Regions from separate parts of the Bradyrhizobium pachyrhizi genome, predicted to be linked through region 2. Evidence: predicted binding sites of a transcription regulator. Region 2 holds the regulator's gene; each other region holds the start of a gene.
What was found. The regulator HrcA, encoded in region 2, represses chaperone genes, less so after heat shock. The targets are predictions, from matches to a motif close to GTTAGCACTCNCNNNNNGNGAGTGCTAAC.
Positions count from the first base shown of each region.

Region 1: groES (co-chaperone GroES) is a predicted target of HrcA. The motif match lies at 2,588-2,616, and genes of this name have one in related genera.
Region 3: QA639_RS07305 (co-chaperone GroES) is a predicted target of HrcA. The motif match lies at 2,201-2,229, and genes of this name have one in related genera.
Region 4: QA639_RS34355 (co-chaperone GroES) is a predicted target of HrcA. The motif match lies at 2,322-2,350, and genes of this name have one in related genera.

Region 1 covers NZ_CP121667.1:5,779,527-5,783,737, forward strand. Annotated here, with positions in the region: gene QA639_RS27420 (NupC/NupG family nucleoside CNT transporter) at 1-1,050, shown strand, start outside; gene QA639_RS27425 (cupin domain-containing protein) at 1,296-1,862, opposite strand; gene QA639_RS27430 (usg protein) at 1,975-2,265, opposite strand; gene groES (co-chaperone GroES) at 2,660-2,974, shown strand; gene groL (chaperonin GroEL) at 3,017-4,211, shown strand, end outside.
Region 2 covers NZ_CP121667.1:185,982-190,192, reverse strand. Annotated here, with positions in the region: gene hemW (radical SAM family heme chaperone HemW) at 1-208, opposite strand, end outside; gene rdgB (RdgB/HAM1 family non-canonical purine NTP pyrophosphatase) at 195-830, opposite strand; gene rph (ribonuclease PH) at 842-1,555, opposite strand; gene hrcA (heat-inducible transcriptional repressor HrcA) at 1,726-2,814, shown strand; gene grpE (nucleotide exchange factor GrpE) at 2,980-3,585, shown strand; gene QA639_RS00845 (VOC family protein) at 3,634-4,059, opposite strand; gene QA639_RS00840 (AraC family transcriptional regulator) at 4,128-4,211, opposite strand, start outside.
Region 3 covers NZ_CP121667.1:1,610,093-1,614,303, forward strand. Annotated here, with positions in the region: gene groL (chaperonin GroEL) at 1-1,633, opposite strand, end outside; gene QA639_RS07305 (co-chaperone GroES) at 1,810-2,106, opposite strand; gene QA639_RS07310 (hypothetical protein) at 2,425-2,943, shown strand; gene QA639_RS07315 (hypothetical protein) at 3,180-3,458, opposite strand; gene QA639_RS07320 (hypothetical protein) at 3,646-4,125, opposite strand.
Region 4 covers NZ_CP121667.1:7,270,347-7,274,557, forward strand. Annotated here, with positions in the region: gene groL (chaperonin GroEL) at 230-1,879, opposite strand; gene QA639_RS34355 (co-chaperone GroES) at 1,965-2,279, opposite strand; gene QA639_RS34360 (coiled-coil domain-containing protein) at 3,057-4,211, shown strand, end outside.

The DNA of each region.
Region 1 (4,211 bases), 3.3 Mb from region 2:
ACCCGCGCCGGCACCGCCTTCGTGTTCGGCTATGTCGGCGGCGGCCCGGCGCCGTTCGATCCCAAGGCGCCGGGCTCGGATTTCATCCTCGCCTTCCAGGCGCTGCCGATCGTCCTGGTCATGAGCGTGCTGACGACGCTGTTGTTCTATTGGCGCGTGCTGCCGCCTGTTGTGCGCGGCATGGCCTGGCTGCTCGAGCGCACGCTCGGCGTCGGCGGCGCGGTCGGGCTCTCGACCGCGGCCAATATCTTCCTCGGCATGGTCGAAGCGCCGCTGTTCATCCGCCCCTATCTGGCGCAGCTCACCCGCAGCGAATTGTTTCTGGTGATGACCGGCGGCATGGCCGGGATCGCCGGCACGGTGCTGGTGCTGTATGCGACGCTGCTGGCCCCGCTGATCCCGGATGCGGCCGCGCATTTCGTCATCGCCTCGGTGCTCGGCGCGCCGGCCGCAATTTTAGTGAGCCTGATCATGGTGCCGGAAACGTCGGACAAGCGCACCGGCGGATCGCTCGACAACCCCGATATCCAGGTGTCGTCGACGATGGACGCGATCGTGAAGGGCACGGCGGCCGGGCTCGAGCTCTTGATGAACATCATCGCGATGCTGCTGGTGCTGGTCGCGCTGGTGTATCTGGCGAACGCGATCATCGGCCTGCTGCCGGAGATCGGCGGCGCAAAGATCTCGCTGCAGCGCCTGCTTGGTTACGTCATGGCGCCGGTGTGCTGGCTGATGGGCCTGCCCTGGCCGCAGGCGATCACGGCGGGAAGCCTGATGGGCACCAAGACCGTGCTGAACGAACTGATCGCCTATGTCGACCTGTCGAAGCTCGGCCCCGACGCGCTCGATCCGCGCTCGCGGCTGATCATGCTCTACGCGATGTGCGGCTTTGCCAACTTCGCGAGCCTCGGCATCATGATCGGCGGCCTCGGCATCATGGCGCCCGAGCGACGCGACGAGATCAACGCGCTCGGGCTGAAGTCGATCGTCTCGGGCACGCTGACGACCTGCCTGATGGGCGCGATCGTGGGGATGCTGACGCAGCCGTAGCCGCAGTAGCCCGGATGCGGCGCAGCGCAATCCGGGACGGTTCGGCCCGCGTATGGAAGCCCCGGATTTCGCTTCGCTGCATCCGGGCTACGTAATTTCGACCAGGTCGTCATGCCCGGGCATAACCGTCCGAAGGACGGCGTCGCTTCCGCTTGCCTATGACCCGGGCATCCATCGGCCAAGGAGAATCTTTCGAAGCAGGATGGATGGCCGGTTCAAGCCCGGCCATGACGGCCGCGAAAAGCCTACGCCTTCAGCTCCACCGTCTTGAACTCGGCCGGCAGGATCACCTCCAGCAGTTCGACGTCGTCGGAGTAGTCCAGGATCATGTGCCGGATGCGCGGCGGCTGGGTCCAGGCGCTGCCTTGCTGCATCAGCGTCTCGCCCTCGCCTTCCATGTAGGTCTTCACCCAGCCCTTGAGCACATAGACCATCTGGAAGTCGACGTCGTGGAAGTGCAACTTCGACACTTCATCGGGATTGCACGGTCCCTGCAGCCGGATGACGTGCGCCTGCGCGAGGCCATGCGAGGCGGCGGCGATGCCGAGGTCGCGGTACTTGGCGTAGGCGCGCAGCCCGTCGGCCTTGAAGTCCTCTTCGCGGTGATGGCTGATCGCGACGCGCTGTTTCGGCCGCGCCTTGGCTGCAGTTTTCGGCGCACTCTTTTTGGCCGCCGGGACGCGGCCTTTCGACTTGATGGTCTTGCGCGCGGACGATTTCGCGGACGTCTTCTTGGTGCCGGCGCCGAGCCCCGACCATTTCTTCTTCACCGCGGTCTTGGCTGCCGATCTTGATGCCGTCTTCTTGGCCATTGTTTCGCCTCCCGTCTTTTTGTGACGGAGAGAGGCTAACACAAGTCGCGCACCGCGAGGCGAGCAAAGGCGCACAGCGCGCTTTTGCCCCCAAAGCCGGGGTTCAGCCCGCTCAATGCAGCCGGAACACGCCGTCGACGGCACGCAGCTCGGCCGGCTTGACCAGCTTGGAATGCGCCACCGTCACCGAAAACAGCGGGCCCTCGAGCTTCGCTTGCCAGAACGCGAGGAAATCCTGCAGCGCCGGAAATTTCGGAAACAGGTCGTAGTTCTGCCAGACATACGTCTGCAGCAACGAGGGGTGATCCGGCATCCGATAGAGGATTTGCGCCGTCGTCAGCCCGTACCCCAGCAACTGCTTCCGGAAATCGTCGGAAACAACCCCACCAACTCGCGAGACCATGCCAACCTCCTGTGACGGAGCGCATTCACGTGGTGGCCGACCTCCCCCGCCGGACCACCGGCAATGGATGCGCTCACATGAGAGAAATGTGACGCACGCGACTAACCCATCTCAAGCCTAAATGTTTAATAGGTTGTTGAAATTTCTTGCGTTGGCAGCAGCTTACCGCATCTGCTAATAGCCCCGGCGCCCCCTCTCGGCGGCATTAAGGATGCCGAAATGATCTCGGCATCCTTCTGGCAGACCGCACTCACGAGTGCCAATTTTTCTGCTAGAGGCACTTGCCCGCCGCCAAGGCTTGGCCTATCTCCTGCCCAACCAGTCTGGCACTCGCTGGACTGGACTGCTAACTCTCCAAAAATCTACAGCATCTACAAATGTTTAGGAGGACTGCATGAAATTCCGTCCGCTTCACGACCGCGTCGTGGTCAAGCGTATCGACGCCGAAGAGAAGACTGCTGGCGGCATCATCATTCCGGACAGTGCCAAGGAAAAGCCCTCGCAGGGCGAAGTCATCGCCGTTGGCCCGGGCGGCCGCGATGAAGCCGGCAAGCTGATCCCCATCGACGTCAAGGTCGGCGACCGTGTCCTGTTCGGCAAGTGGTCGGGCACCGAGGTCAAGATCGACGGCGAAGACCTGCTGATCATGAAGGAAAGCGACATCATGGGCGTGCTCGACGTCCCCGCTTCCAAGAAGAAGGCGGCCTAAGCGCCTCTTTCCCTCCAGTCATTCTCTCAAGGAAAAACTCAGATGGCAGCTAAAGAAGTCAAATTCTCCGTCGAGGCGCGCGACAAGATGCTGCGCGGCGTCGACATCCTCGCCAATGCGGTGAAGGTGACCCTCGGCCCGAAGGGCCGCAACGTCGTGCTCGAGAAGTCGTTCGGCGCTCCCCGCATCACCAAGGACGGCGTCACCGTCGCCAAGGAGATCGAGCTCGAGGACAAGTTCGAGAACATGGGCGCCCAGATGGTGCGCGAAGTCGCCTCCAAGTCCGCTGACGCGGCCGGCGACGGCACCACCACCGCGACCGTGCTGGCCGCGGCGATCGTGAAGGAAGGCGCCAAGTCGGTCGCCGCCGGCATGAACCCGATGGACCTGAAGCGCGGTATCGACCTCGCGGTCGAAGCCGTCGTTGCGGACCTCCAGAAGAACTCCAAGAAGGTCACCTCGAACGAGGAGATCGCCCAGGTCGGCACCATCTCCGCCAACGGCGATGCCGAGATCGGCAAGTTCCTCTCCGACGCCATGAAGAAGGTCGGCAACGAGGGCGTCATCACGGTCGAGGAAGCCAAGTCGCTCGAGACCGAACTCGACGTCGTCGAGGGCATGCAGTTCGACCGCGGCTACATCTCGCCCTACTTCGTCACCAACGCCGACAAGATGCGCGTTGAGATGGACGACGCCTACATCCTGATCAACGAGAAGAAGCTCTCCTCGCTGAACGAGCTGCTGCCGCTGCTCGAGGCCGTGGTGCAGACCGGCAAGCCGCTGGTCATCGTCGCCGAGGACGTCGAAGGCGAAGCCCTTGCCACCCTCGTCGTCAACCGCCTGCGTGGCGGCCTGAAGGTCGCGGCCGTCAAGGCTCCGGGCTTCGGCGATCGCCGCAAGGCCATGCTGCAGGACATCGCGATCCTGACCGGCGGCCAGGCCATCTCGGAAGACCTCGGCATCAAGCTCGAGAACGTCACGCTGCAGATGCTCGGTCGCGCCAAGAAGGTGATGATCGACAAGGAGAACACCACGATCGTCAACGGCGCCGGCAAGAAGGCCGACATCGACGCCCGCGTTGCCCAGATCAAGGCGCAGATCGAGGAGACCACCTCGGACTACGACCGTGAGAAGCTGCAGGAGCGTCTCGCCAAGCTCGCAGGCGGCGTCGCGGTGATCCGCGTCGGCGGCGCGACCGAGGTCGAGGTGAAGGAGCGCAAGGATCGCGTTGATGACG
Region 2 (4,211 bases):
TGCCGCCGCCGAGGAAGATCGAGGACACCTGACGCCCCGGCACGCGCGCGGCGGTCGTCTCGATCTCGCGGGCGAACGCGCGCACGAAACGCGCCTCGTCGACGGGCGCATGCCGCACGTGGCTGTTGAAATCACAATACGGGCATTTCGACAGGCAGAACGGCCAGTGCACGTAGACGCCGAAGGCTTCTCGGTCAGCGTGGCTCAAGGCAGATCTCCGCGAGCTTCACGAAGGCGCGGGCGCGATGCGACAGGCCGAGCCCGAGCGGCGGCAGGCCGTGCTTCTCGATGCTGGTCATCTCGCCGAAGGTCCGCGTGTAGCCATCCGGCAGGAAGGCCGGATCGTAGCCAAAGCCGGCAGTGCCACGCGGCGGCCAGACCAGGGCTCCATCGACGCGCGCCTCGACCTCCTCGAGATGATCGTCGGGCCAGGCCACGCACAACGCCGACACGAAGTGCGCCTTGCGCCGGTCCGGTGCGGTGGCGCCGCGTTCCTGCAGCAGCCGCTCGATCCGCGTCATCGCCGCCATGAAGTCCTTGCCCTCGCCGGCCCAGCGCGCCGAGTAGATCCCGGGCGCGCCGTCGAGCGCGTCGACCACGAGGCCGGAATCGTCGGCGAAGGCGGGCAGTCCGGTCGCCTTCGCAGCCGCGATCGCCTTGATCGCCGCGTTGGCGCGAAAATTGTCGCCGGTCTCCTCGGGCTCGGCGAGATCGAGCTCGCCGGCCGACACCGCCTCCACGCCGTGCGGCGCCAGCAGTTCCCGCATCTCGGCAAGCTTGCCGGGATTATGGGTGGCGATGACGAGCCTTCCGGTGATTCGGCGGTGCATGGCCAATCTGACTACGCCACCGCGATCTTTTGCAAGTCGACCAGACGCGCGACACCTTTGCGCGCCAGCGCCATCAGCGCCAGGAATTCGCCTTCCGAGAATGGCGTCTTCTCGGCGGTGCCCTGCACCTCGATGATCCGGCCGTCACCGGTCATGACGAAATTGGCGTCGGTGTCGGCTTCGGAATCCTCGGCATAGTCGAGATCGAGCACCGGCGTGCCCTGGTAGATGCCGCAGGAGATCGCCGCCACATTGTCGCGCAACACATTGGCCTTCAGCATGTTGCGGGTCTTCATCCAGTTGATGCAGTCGGCCAGCGCCACCCAGGCACCGGTGATCGAGGCGGTCCGGGTGCCGCCGTCGGCCTGGATGACGTCGCAATCGACCGTGATCTGGCGTTCGCCGAGCGCCTCGAGATCGACCGCCGCGCGCAGCGAGCGGCCGATCAGCCGCTGGATCTCGACCGTCCGGCCGCCCTGCTTGCCGGCCGAGGCCTCGCGGCGGGTGCGTTCCAGGGTGGCACGCGGCAGCATGCCGTATTCGGCGGTGACCCAGCCGCGGCCCTGTCCCTTCAGCCACGGCGGCAACCGCTCTTCCAGCGTGGCGGTCACCAGCACATGGGTGTCGCCGAACTTCACCATGCAGGAACCCTCGGCATATTTGACGACGCCGCGTTCCAGCGACACGGGACGCAGTTCATCGGGTGCACGGCGGCTTGGCCGCATGAAATCCTCCAGAAATCCGAGAAAATTGGCTGGCCGTGCTTGTAGGAGCGGGAAGGGGCAGCGGCAAGGGTTTTCGGCCCCGGTATGGTCCGGTACGAGGGGGCCGAATGCATGCTTGTCATCGGCCTCCCGGATCGACAAATTATGCAGTAATTGTGAGGGACTGGAGTGTGACTCACCACGATCCGATTGGCCTGATCGCGCCGCATGCCGGGCTCGCCCAGCTCAATGAGCGTTCGCGCGACATTTTTCGTCAAATCGTCGAAAGCTACCTCGCGACCGGCGAGCCGGTCGGTTCGCGCAACATTTCACGCCTGATCGCATTACCGCTGTCGCCGGCCTCGGTCCGCAATGTGATGTCGGATCTCGAGCAGCTCGGCCTGATCTATGCGCCGCACACCTCCGCCGGCCGGTTGCCGACCGAACTCGGGCTGCGCTTCTTCGTCGACGCGCTGATGCAGGTCGGCGACCTCACCGAGGCCGAGCGTCAATCGATCCAGACCCAGCTTGCGGCCGTCGGACGCGCGCAATCCGTCGAGGCCGCGCTTGGCGAAGCCTTGACGCGCCTGTCGGGACTGACCCGCGCCGCGGCGGTGGTGCTGACGCAAAAGTCGAATGCGCGGCTGAAGCACATCGAGTTCGTGCGGCTCGAGCCGGAGAAGGCGCTGGTCGTGCTGGTCGGCGAAGACGGCCAGGTCGAAAACCGCGTGCTGGCGCTGCCGCCGGGGGTTCCATCCTCGGCCCTGACCGAAGCAACCAACTTCCTCAATGCGCGGATCCGCGGCCGGACGCTGGCTGAAGCGCGGCTTGAGCTCGAGACGGCATTGACGCAAAACCGCGCCGAGCTCGATCAGCTCACGCAAAAGGTGGTCGCGGCGGGCATCGCGAGCTGGTCCGGCGGCGAGAACGAGGACCGCCAGCTGATCGTGCGCGGTCACGCCAATCTGCTCGAGGACCTGCATGCGCTCGACGACCTCGAGCGCATCAAGTCGCTGTTCGACGATCTCGAAACCAAGCGCGGCGTGATCGATCTGCTCGGCCGCGCCGAACGCGGCGAGGGCGTGCGGATCTTCATCGGCTCGGAGAACAAGCTGTTCTCGCTGTCGGGTTCCTCGACCATCATCGCGCCGTACGGCGACGCCCAGGGGCGGATCGTGGGCGTCCTCGGCGTGATCGGACCGACGCGGCTGAACTATGCGCGGGTGATCCCGACCGTCGATTATGCCGCGCGCATCGTCAGCAAGATGCTGGGCGGCTGACCGGAGGGCGATTTCGCTTTCATTTGACGGGTTTTCTTCACCCAAGCCGGAGATCCCAGTTCCCGAGACCGGTATGTTGCGCTTGATTTTCGCCGCCCAAAGCACGATATCCCGGCAAGCAATCCCCAAGATTTGAACCGACGCGAGTTTTCGAGAAGGCAAGCCATGACCGATCCGAACCGGGCCAATGACAACACCGAGAATTCGGCGCCGACGGGTGAACCCGTGGTCTCGAAGCCCTACATCATGCCTGACGAGCCCGAGGCCGGATCGGCCGAGGCGCTGATCAAGGAACTCGCCGAGGCGAAGGACCGGACGCTGCGCACGCTGGCCGAGATGGAGAACCTCCGTCAGCGCACCCGCCGCGAGGTCAGCGACGCCAAGACCTACGGCATCACCGGCTTTGCCCGCGACGTGCTCGATATCGCCGACAACCTGCAGCGCGCGCTCGACGCTGTGCCGGCCGAGACGAAGGAGGCCGCCGATCCCGGCCTGAAGGCGCTGATCGAAGGCGTCGAGCTGACCGAACGTTCGCTGCTCAACGCGCTGGAGAAGAACGGCGTCAAGAAGTTCGACCCGATCGGCGAGAAGTTCGATCCGAACTTCCAGCAGGCGATGTTCGAGGTGCCTGATCCGTCGGTGCCGTCGGGCACCGTAGTGCAGGTCGTGCAGGCCGGTTACATGATCGGCGAGCGCATCCTGCGTCCGGCCCTGGTCGGCGTCTCCAAGGGCGGCGCCAAGGCCGCCCCGACCGCCGACATCACCGCCTGATCCGTCCGATCCCGGCTGCCCGTTTGTGAGCTCGCGGATTGCGCGGGCTCACGGTCGCGGCTTCTCGTGTGCCTTCGGACAATAGGTGCCGAAGCTCCAGAGATTGCCTTCCGGATCGCGACAGGCGAAGTCGCGGCTGCCATAGTCGGTGTCTCGCAGTTCCATCTCGATCTTGGCGCCGGCAGCCTTGACCTTCGCGTGCAGCGCGTCGGGATCGTCGATGGCGATATAGATCGAGTCGGTGCGGCGGTGGTCGAGGTCGCCGACCAGCCTGCCATATGCGTCGTCACGGCTCTGGCCCAGCATCAGCATCGAGGAACCGTAAGCGAGCTCGGCGTGATGGATCACGCCGCCATCGCGGTAGACGACGTGTTCGCTGAACCCAAGCACTGTCGTGAGCCAATTGGTCATCGCCTCGGCGTCCTTGCAGCGCAGGGTCGGGTAGATGCGGGGCGGTTCGATGTCGTGCGTCATGGTCGCTCACCTCCTTGGCTGACGGCGCCATCCTGCACGAGGCAACGCGGCGTTGGCTTGAAGGTTTGTTACCAGTCAGCCAGCCCATCGCCGGCGTGAACCAGCCGGCGGTCGGTCAGCGCCTGGCGGCGCGCCCAGGCGGTTGGCGGTTC
Region 3 (4,211 bases), 1.4 Mb from region 2:
TGCCGCCCATTCCACCCATGCCGCCGCCGCCCGGCATTGCCGGCGCTGCGTCCTTCGGCAGTTCGGCGACCATGGCCTCGGTGGTCACGAGCAGACCGGCCACGGAGGAGGCGTCCTGCAAGGCGGTGCGCACCACCTTGGCGGGGTCGATGATGCCCTTGTCGACCATGTCGACATAGTCCTCGGTCTGCGCGTCGAAGCCGAAGGTCTCCGACTTGTTTTCGAGGATCTTGCCGACCACGATCGAGCCCTCGACACCGGCGTTCTCCGAGATCTGGCGGACCGGAGCTTCGAGCGCCTTGAGCACGATGTTGATGCCGGCTTGGACGTCGGCATTCGGGTTGGTGAGCCGGCCGACCGCCTTCTTGGCGCGCAGCAGCGCGACGCCGCCGCCGGGCACGATGCCTTCCTGCACCGCGGCGCGGGTCGCGTTCAGCGCGTCCTCGACACGGTCCTTCTTCTCCTTGACCTCGACCTCGGTCGCACCGCCGACCTTGATCACCGCAACGCCGCCCGCGAGCTTGGCAAGGCGCTCCTGCAGCTTCTCGCGGTCGTAGTCCGAGGTGGTCTCCTCGATCTGCGCCTTGATCTGGCCAACGCGGGCGTCGATGTCCTTCTTCTTGCCGGCGCCCTTAACGATCGTGGTGTTCTCCTTGTCGATCACGATCTTGCCGGCGCGGCCGAGCATGTTCACCGTGACGTTCTCGAGCTTCATGCCGAGGTCGTCGGAGATCAGCTGACCGCCGGTCAGGATCGCGATGTCCTCCAGCATCGCCTTGCGGCGATCGCCGAAGCCCGGCGCCTTGACGGCGGCGACCTTGAGCCCGCCGCGCAGGCGGTTGACGACCAGGGTCGCCAGCGCCTCGCCCTCGACGTCCTCGGCGAGGATCAAGAGCGGACGGCCCGACTGCACCACGGCTTCCAGCACCGGCAGCATGGCCTGCAGACCGGACAGCTTCTTCTCGTGCAGCAGGATGTAGGCATCCTCGAGTTCGGCAGTCATCTTCTCGGCGTTGGTGATGAAGTAGGGGCTGAGGTAGCCGCGGTCGAACTTCATGCCCTCGACGATATCGACCTCGGTCTCGAGCGACTTGTTCTCCTCGACGGTGATCACGCCCTCGTTGCCGACCTTCTGCATTGCCTGCGCGATCATCTTGCCGATCGCGGCATCGCCATTGGCCGAGATGGTGCCGACCTGGGCGACTTCGGACGAGGAGGCGACCGGCTTGGCGCGCTTCTCGATGTCCTTGATCACGGCCGATACTGCCGTGTCGATGCCGCGCTTGAGGTCCATCGGGTTCATGCCGGCGGCGACCGACTTGGCGCCCTCGCGGACGATGGCCTGCGCCAGCACGGTCGCGGTGGTGGTGCCGTCACCGGCGGTGTCGTTGGTCTTGGAAGCAACCTCGCGCAGCATCTGCGCGCCCATGTTCTCGAACTTGTCGTCGAGCTCGATCTCCTTGGCGACGGTGACGCCGTCCTTGGTGATGCGGGGAGCGCCGAAGCTCTTCTCGATGACGACGTTGCGGCCCTTGGGGCCGAGCGTCACCTTCACGGCGTTGGCGAGCACGTCGACACCGCGCAGCATGCGGTCGCGGGCGTCTCCGGCGAATTTTACGTCCTTGGCAGCCATTGATTTGAACTCCTGGAATGTTTCGGTGCGGGCGCCGGCATCTGCGATCGTCGTTGCCGGGCTTGACCCGGCAATCCATCGTCCTTGCGAGAATCTTGCGAAGATTGATGGATGCCCGGGTCAAGCCCGGGCATGACAGCTAGAGGGTGCGGCGGGTTCTGGAATTGCCGGCCTTATTACGCCAGCACGCCCATGATGTCGGACTCCTTCATGATCAGGAGCTCCTGGTTGTCGAGCTTGACCTCGGTGCCCGACCATTTGCCGAACAGCACGCGGTCGCCGACCTTGAGGTCGATCGGGATCAGCTTGCCGGCCTCGTCGCGGCCACCCGGGCCGACGGCGACGATCTCGCCCTGGGACGGCTTCTCCTTCGCCGAGTCCGGAATGATGATGCCGCCCTTGGATTTCTCCTCGGCATCGATACGCTTGACCACGACGCGGTCGTGCAGGGGGCGGAAGGTGGATTTAGCCATGACGTTCCCTCTTGGAGGCTCGGTTTCAGGTCCGGTTCATCGGGACCGGCGTTGGATGCCGGCCCGGTCGGCGCTGGGCAGGACGCCCGACGCTTTTAGCAATCGTGGTGCAAGAGTGCTAATTGTGGGCCGGGAAATATGGCTTGGCGCAGTTTCTGTCAAGCAAACGGGTTAAGGCCTTGGTGAGGCCAATATAGGATGGTGGACCAGAAACCAAATCGTAGCGATGACGTAATTTTGTCAGACGTCATTGCTCCGTCTTAAGTTTTACGCTTGGCTGCGGGACGGGTGCGGCCGGGACATAGTCGGGGGATGCATATGATCAGGTCATTCAACGCGCGATTGGTCGCACGGTTCGCGGCTGTTTCGGCGCTGACGACACTCTTGGGGGCGTGCGGCAGCATGAGCCTGCCGTCGTTGTCGTCGAACCCTGAGCCGGCGCCAGCCGAGCCGGGGGTCGCCCCCGAAATGCCCGCGAGCATCCGCGCCGACGAGATCGTCGGCCGCTGGGGTCTCGCCTCGTTCCAGAATCCCGCCGATCGCGCCCGCACCGAGGCCGCCGCGCGCGGCCAGTGCAAGCAGCCTTACGTGATCGGCGCCGGCCAGAACGGCGGCGTGATCATGCATCTGGCCGACCAGGCCACCCCGCAGGAACTGCGGCTGAAGGGTTCCCCGAGCGGCAAGAACTATATCGGCCCGCCAGGACCGACGCCCGGCGAGCAGGACCGCGAGATCGTCTCGTTCGACGGCCGCGTCATGATCACCCGCTTCGTCGACAAGGACGCCGGGGTCCGCTACGGCAACATGGTCTATGTCCGCTGCGCCCCGAGGGCGTAAAAGCGAGCAATCAGTTTTTGGCCGATCTTTGACCTGACCGCACAGCGCGGTGCGCCTCTTCCCTTGTGGGAGAGGCCGGATTGCATCGTCAGATGCAAAGCGGGTGAGGGTCTTCCTCCGCGCGTGACCCTCTCTCGTTTGCTGGCTCGCGGATAGAACCCCTCATCCGGCGCGGATTGCGTCCGCGCCACCTTCTCCCACAAGGGGAGAAGGCAAGGAGACCCGCAAACACGGCCTTATCGCCGCACGCCAACCCGATTGACGCCGCCATTCAAATTGCCGCCCGCATTGTGGCGGACCGCAGCGCGCGCCACCGGACGAGGCCTGAGCACAACGCCTGCCCGCGCCACGCAGCCTGCCGGATAACCGACATACGTGCAGTAGATCACCGCGTTGGCCGGTGCTGGACTGAGAGCGGCGCCTGCAAACCCCAACATCAGGCTCGCCGCTATTCCCGCAAACGTCACTGACTTGGTCGAAACAATGTTCGTCCGACGCATGGTGATCCTCCTCATCGCACGTGAACCGAAGGTGATGGAGCCCGCTTCAGATGCGGCCCAAGGTATCGTCAGTGGCAAGGGGGGAGGCGATGTTGACGTAGATCAACGCCGCGCGCGACCCGTCGCCGCGTGAGATCGATCTGCTTCATCGTGAAAGAGGGCGGCTCGTTGAGCCGCCCTCTGCGATGCCGTTGCGCCGACGTCACTGGCAGACGTACATGCGGCCGTCAGACATTTTCGTCATCGTGCCAGGCTCGCAGCCGATACCGTTGGCTGCCTTGTACTCCGTCCATCCGGCATAGCCGTAATACGGACTGATCCTTTGGTAGGCTCGTGCCGGATAGTAGGGCTGGCCAAAGTAGGGATCCGTCTGGGCGGCATACGAATTGGTCCAATCGTTTGTGCCCCAGCCGGAATAGGCCGGCGCAGTAGCGGCAGCCGCAGCGACAGCTGCCGTAGCGGCGACGCCCGCGCCAACCCCGTATCCGTACGCGGCGCGCCGGGTCTGACGACGCGCAACGCCCGCGACGCTCACGGGCGTCAGCGGTCGGCCCACACGCGCCTGGGCGCTTTCGACCGAAGCCGAAATGCCGCCCTGCTCAGACCAGGTGACGGAGAACAGTGTCGCACAAACGAAAGTCGAGAGCGCAATTGCAGTATTCCTGACAATTCCTTGCGTCATGTTCAATCTCCAGTGTTGAGTACTCCAGTGGCTCCCCCCAAAATCAGTGATCCGATAACAAGGCGTACGCGATCAGCGCGAATGAA
Region 4 (4,211 bases), 1.8 Mb from region 2:
CGCCTCGGTAAACAGGACTTCGCCTATTTCAAAAGATCATCAGTGAAAGGCCCGAACAATCAATTGCAGCCGCAGCCCGCCGATCCAGGCGACAGCGGTGGCTAACGATCGACATGCAGAATTGGCCGAACAGGCCAAGGCGACGCGTGGTGCGTGCACCTCCTAGTAGAAAACCCCGGCATTGCTGCCAGGGCTTTCGCATTTCGTGGTTCGGCGTGACGCAGCTGGATCAGAAGTCCATGCCGCCCATGCCACCCATGCCGCCGCCAGGAGGCATCGCGGGACCGGCCGCCGGCTTCTTCGGCAATTCGGCGACCATGGCCTCGGTCGTGATCAAGAGCGCCGCCACGGAGGCGGCGTTCTGGACTGCGGTTCGCACGACCTTGGTCGGGTCGATGATGCCCTTGGAGACCAGATTGCTGTACTCACCCGTCTGCGCATCGAAGCCGTATGAGTACTGCGTCTTCTCCAGGACTTTGCCGACCACGACCGAGCCATCTTCACCGGCATTGATCGCGATCTGACGGGCCGGCCAGGACAACGCCTTGCGCACGATCTCGACGCCGGTCTTCTGGTCATCGTTCTTGGTACGCAAGCCCTTGAGCGCTTCGGTGGCACGCAGCAGGGCGACGCCGCCACCCGGCAGGATGCCTTCCTCGACAGCCGCGCGGGTCGCATGCATCGCGTCATCAACGCGATCCTTGCGCTCCTTCACCTCGACTTCGGTCGCGCCGCCGACGCGGATCACCGCGACGCCGCCTGCGAGCTTGGCGAGACGCTCCTGCAGCTTCTCACGGTCGTAGTCCGAGGTGGTCTCCTCGATCTGCGCCTTGATCTGGGCAACGCGGGCGTCGATGTCGGCCTTCTTGCCGGCGCCGTTGACGATCGTGGTGTTCTCCTTGTCGATCATCACCTTCTTGGCGCGGCCGAGCATCTGCAGCGTGACGTTCTCGAGCTTGATACCGAGGTCTTCCGAGATGGCCTGGCCGCCGGTCAGGATCGCGATGTCCTGCAGCATGGCCTTGCGGCGGTCGCCGAAGCCCGGAGCCTTGATGGCTGCGACCTTCAGGCCGCCACGCAGGCGGTTGACGACGAGGGTGGCGAGCGCTTCGCCTTCGACGTCTTCGGCGACGATGACCAGCGGCTTGCCGGTCTGCACCACGGCCTCGAGCAGCGGCAGCAGCTCGTTCAGCGAGGAGAGCTTCTTCTCGTTGATCAGGATGTAGGCGTCGTCCATCTCGACGCGCATCTTGTCGGCGTTGGTGACGAAGTAGGGCGAGATGTAGCCGCGGTCGAACTGCATGCCCTCGACGACGTCGAGTTCGGTCTCGAGCGACTTGGCCTCCTCGACCGTGATCACACCCTCGTTGCCGACCTTCTTCATGGCGTCGGCGAGGAACTTGCCGATCTCGGCATCGCCGTTGGCGGAGATGGTGCCGACCTGGGCGATCTCCTCGTTCGAGGTGACCTTCTTCGAGTTCTTCTGGAGGTCCGCAACGACGGCTTCGACCGCGAGGTCGATACCGCGCTTCAGGTCCATCGGGTTCATGCCGGCAGCGACCGACTTGGCGCCCTCGCGGACGATCGCAGCCGCCAGCACGGTCGCGGTGGTGGTGCCGTCGCCGGCCGCGTCAGCGGACTTGGAGGCGACTTCGCGCACCATCTGGGCGCCCATGTTCTCGAACTTGTCCTCGAGCTCGATCTCCTTGGCGACGGTGACGCCGTCCTTGGTGATGCGGGGAGCGCCGAACGACTTCTCGAGAACGACGTTGCGGCCCTTTGGACCGAGGGTGACTTTCACGGCGTTGGCGAGGATGTCGACACCGCGCAGCATACGGTCGCGCGCCTCGACGGAGAATTTGACTTCTTTGGCTGACATGATGAGTTCCCTGAGTTTGATGTCTACTCACCTTGGCGGAGCGCCCGGCAGGCGCTCCTCAGGGCGAGCGGTGCGAGCGGGTGGATTAGGCAGCCTTCCTGCTGGACGACACGTCGGTGAGAACGCCCATGATGTCACTCTCCTTCATGATCAACAACTCATGGCCGTCGATCTTGACCTCGGTGCCCGACCATTTTCCGAACAGGACGCGGTCGCCGATCTTGACGTCGATGGGGATCAGCTTGCCAGCCTCGTCGCGACCGCCCGGGCCGACGGCGATGATTTCGCCCTGCGAGGGTTTTTCCTTGGCGGTGTCTGGAATGATGATGCCGCCAGCGGTCTTCTCGTCTGCGTCAATGCGTTTGACAACGACGCGGTCATGAAGTGGACGGAAATTCATGCAGCCCTCCTGAGTGTTTGCACGGTTTGATAACTCCAAGCTGTCAGCACTCGATGCCGATGAGTGCCACAGACGAAAGTGAAATAGGACAAGGGTTTTTCGGGAGCAAGTGTCCGTAGCAGAAAAAATTGGATACTTCGCCACCTGATCTGGGAGTTGCGTTAGCGATCATTGCCTCAACGCGGCCTCGGACCGTGTGGCCCAAGCTGCGACGCAGGCGCGGCACGACCGTGCGCCGACCATCTCTTGCGTCGCAGCAGACGGGGGTCTTTGGCCGCCGCTCAGGACAGTGGCTGGAAAAGCACAACAGCGATGAGTGGCGCGTATGCGAAATCACCCCTGAAGCGCAACTGCAGTCTATTGCTTCGTTATGCGCATGTGGCGCGCAACTTTGTCCGTATCGTACGAAGTTCGCGCATCGAACACGACGCCATTCAACATAAGCTCAATCCGATCAATCGCCGCTCGACCGTGGTCAGTGCCCGGCGAGAAGCTTGAGCAATTCGAGCGATGGTTTGTGAAGCTCTTCGTGCCGGCAAAGCGCGAGAGACGCATTTTTGGGCGGTTAGCAAGGAGCCTGAAGCCGGTGGAACGAGGCCTGGGCAACATTCTACCGGAGAGCGGCTGTCAATTAAGGAAGACGCAGGTTGACGCTTGACAGCCTACCGAGCAACTGATCGATGCATTCAGGCATGGTGGTTTTGAACATTCATTAGAGCACCCTCAAATTGCACGTCGGGATGTGCCCCCAAATGCGCACGGATGAGGACAATTGCGATGAGCGATGCATCCGATACTTCGACGCCACAAGTAGAGAATGCGCCCAAGCGCGATAGCTGGGTCACACGCTATCTCGGCGACTTCCGACCCGTCCGCGTTTTGGGCGGCTTTGTATTGAGCCTCCTCGTAGTCCTCTCCGCGGCGGGCGCCGTGACCTTTTTTGCGGCAGCCCAATTCCAATCGAGGATCGCTGAATTGAGCTTGAAGGGTGCGCCTTTGACGATCTGGCGGATTGATCAGTTTCGGGAGGACTTCAAAAATTGGCCCGAGGCGATCAGAAAATTGCGCGAAGGCATTGCGCAAGACAAGATAAACCTCGCAAAAGACAAGCAAAATAATCTGGTGCTCGCGGCCGAACAGCTAAACGAGGCTGCCCGGCTTGCCGAGGACGTCAGATCTCTGAAGCAAAAAATCACTACAGCATCAGGTCAGTTGACGTCGATTTCTACGACCTCGCCGCCAGAAAGCACCTCGACTGTCCCTGAGCTGCTTACCCAACTGGAACTACTGCTTTCTCGCGACGACCTGCAAAAGCAGTTCGGCAGCGAACTTGCGCAGGCGAAAAAGAGATACATCGAGAATATAGAACTTCGTGCGACGGTTGAAACGAATAAAGCCAAGATAACGGGCAAAGAAAGCTGGATCGCCAGCCTCCAGGAACAGCGGCAAGATCGCGAACAGGCGGCTGCCAAGCTATTTGGAGATTCCAGTTCGACAACCGCGCCCGAACTCGTCGAGCGCATCCTTAATGTCACCGCTGAACTGTCTTCGCTCTCCAGCGTCTGGGGCGGAGCGGTCTACACCGTGGCGCTGTGGACGAACGATATGGTCGTCTTGTCGTTGCTCATCTCAATGGGAGTGCTCGGCAGCGCCCTGAACTTGCTCGCCGCATTCATCAGCAACGATCAGGACTCACTTTCGTTCGGCGAATACCCGCTTCGGCTTGCATTCGGCGCAGTCTTGGCCATCGTCATGTTCATTATAGCAAAGGCCGGAGTGCCTGTGCTTGCCGACACAGGAAAACTCGCCGGCAACGCTCCACTCAACCCCTACTTCATCTCGTTGCTGGCGGTTGTTTCGGGATTGATGTCCGATCGCTCGATGGCCGCGATCCGCGGGGTCGCCAGCTCGCTGCTGCGAAGCGTCGGCGGC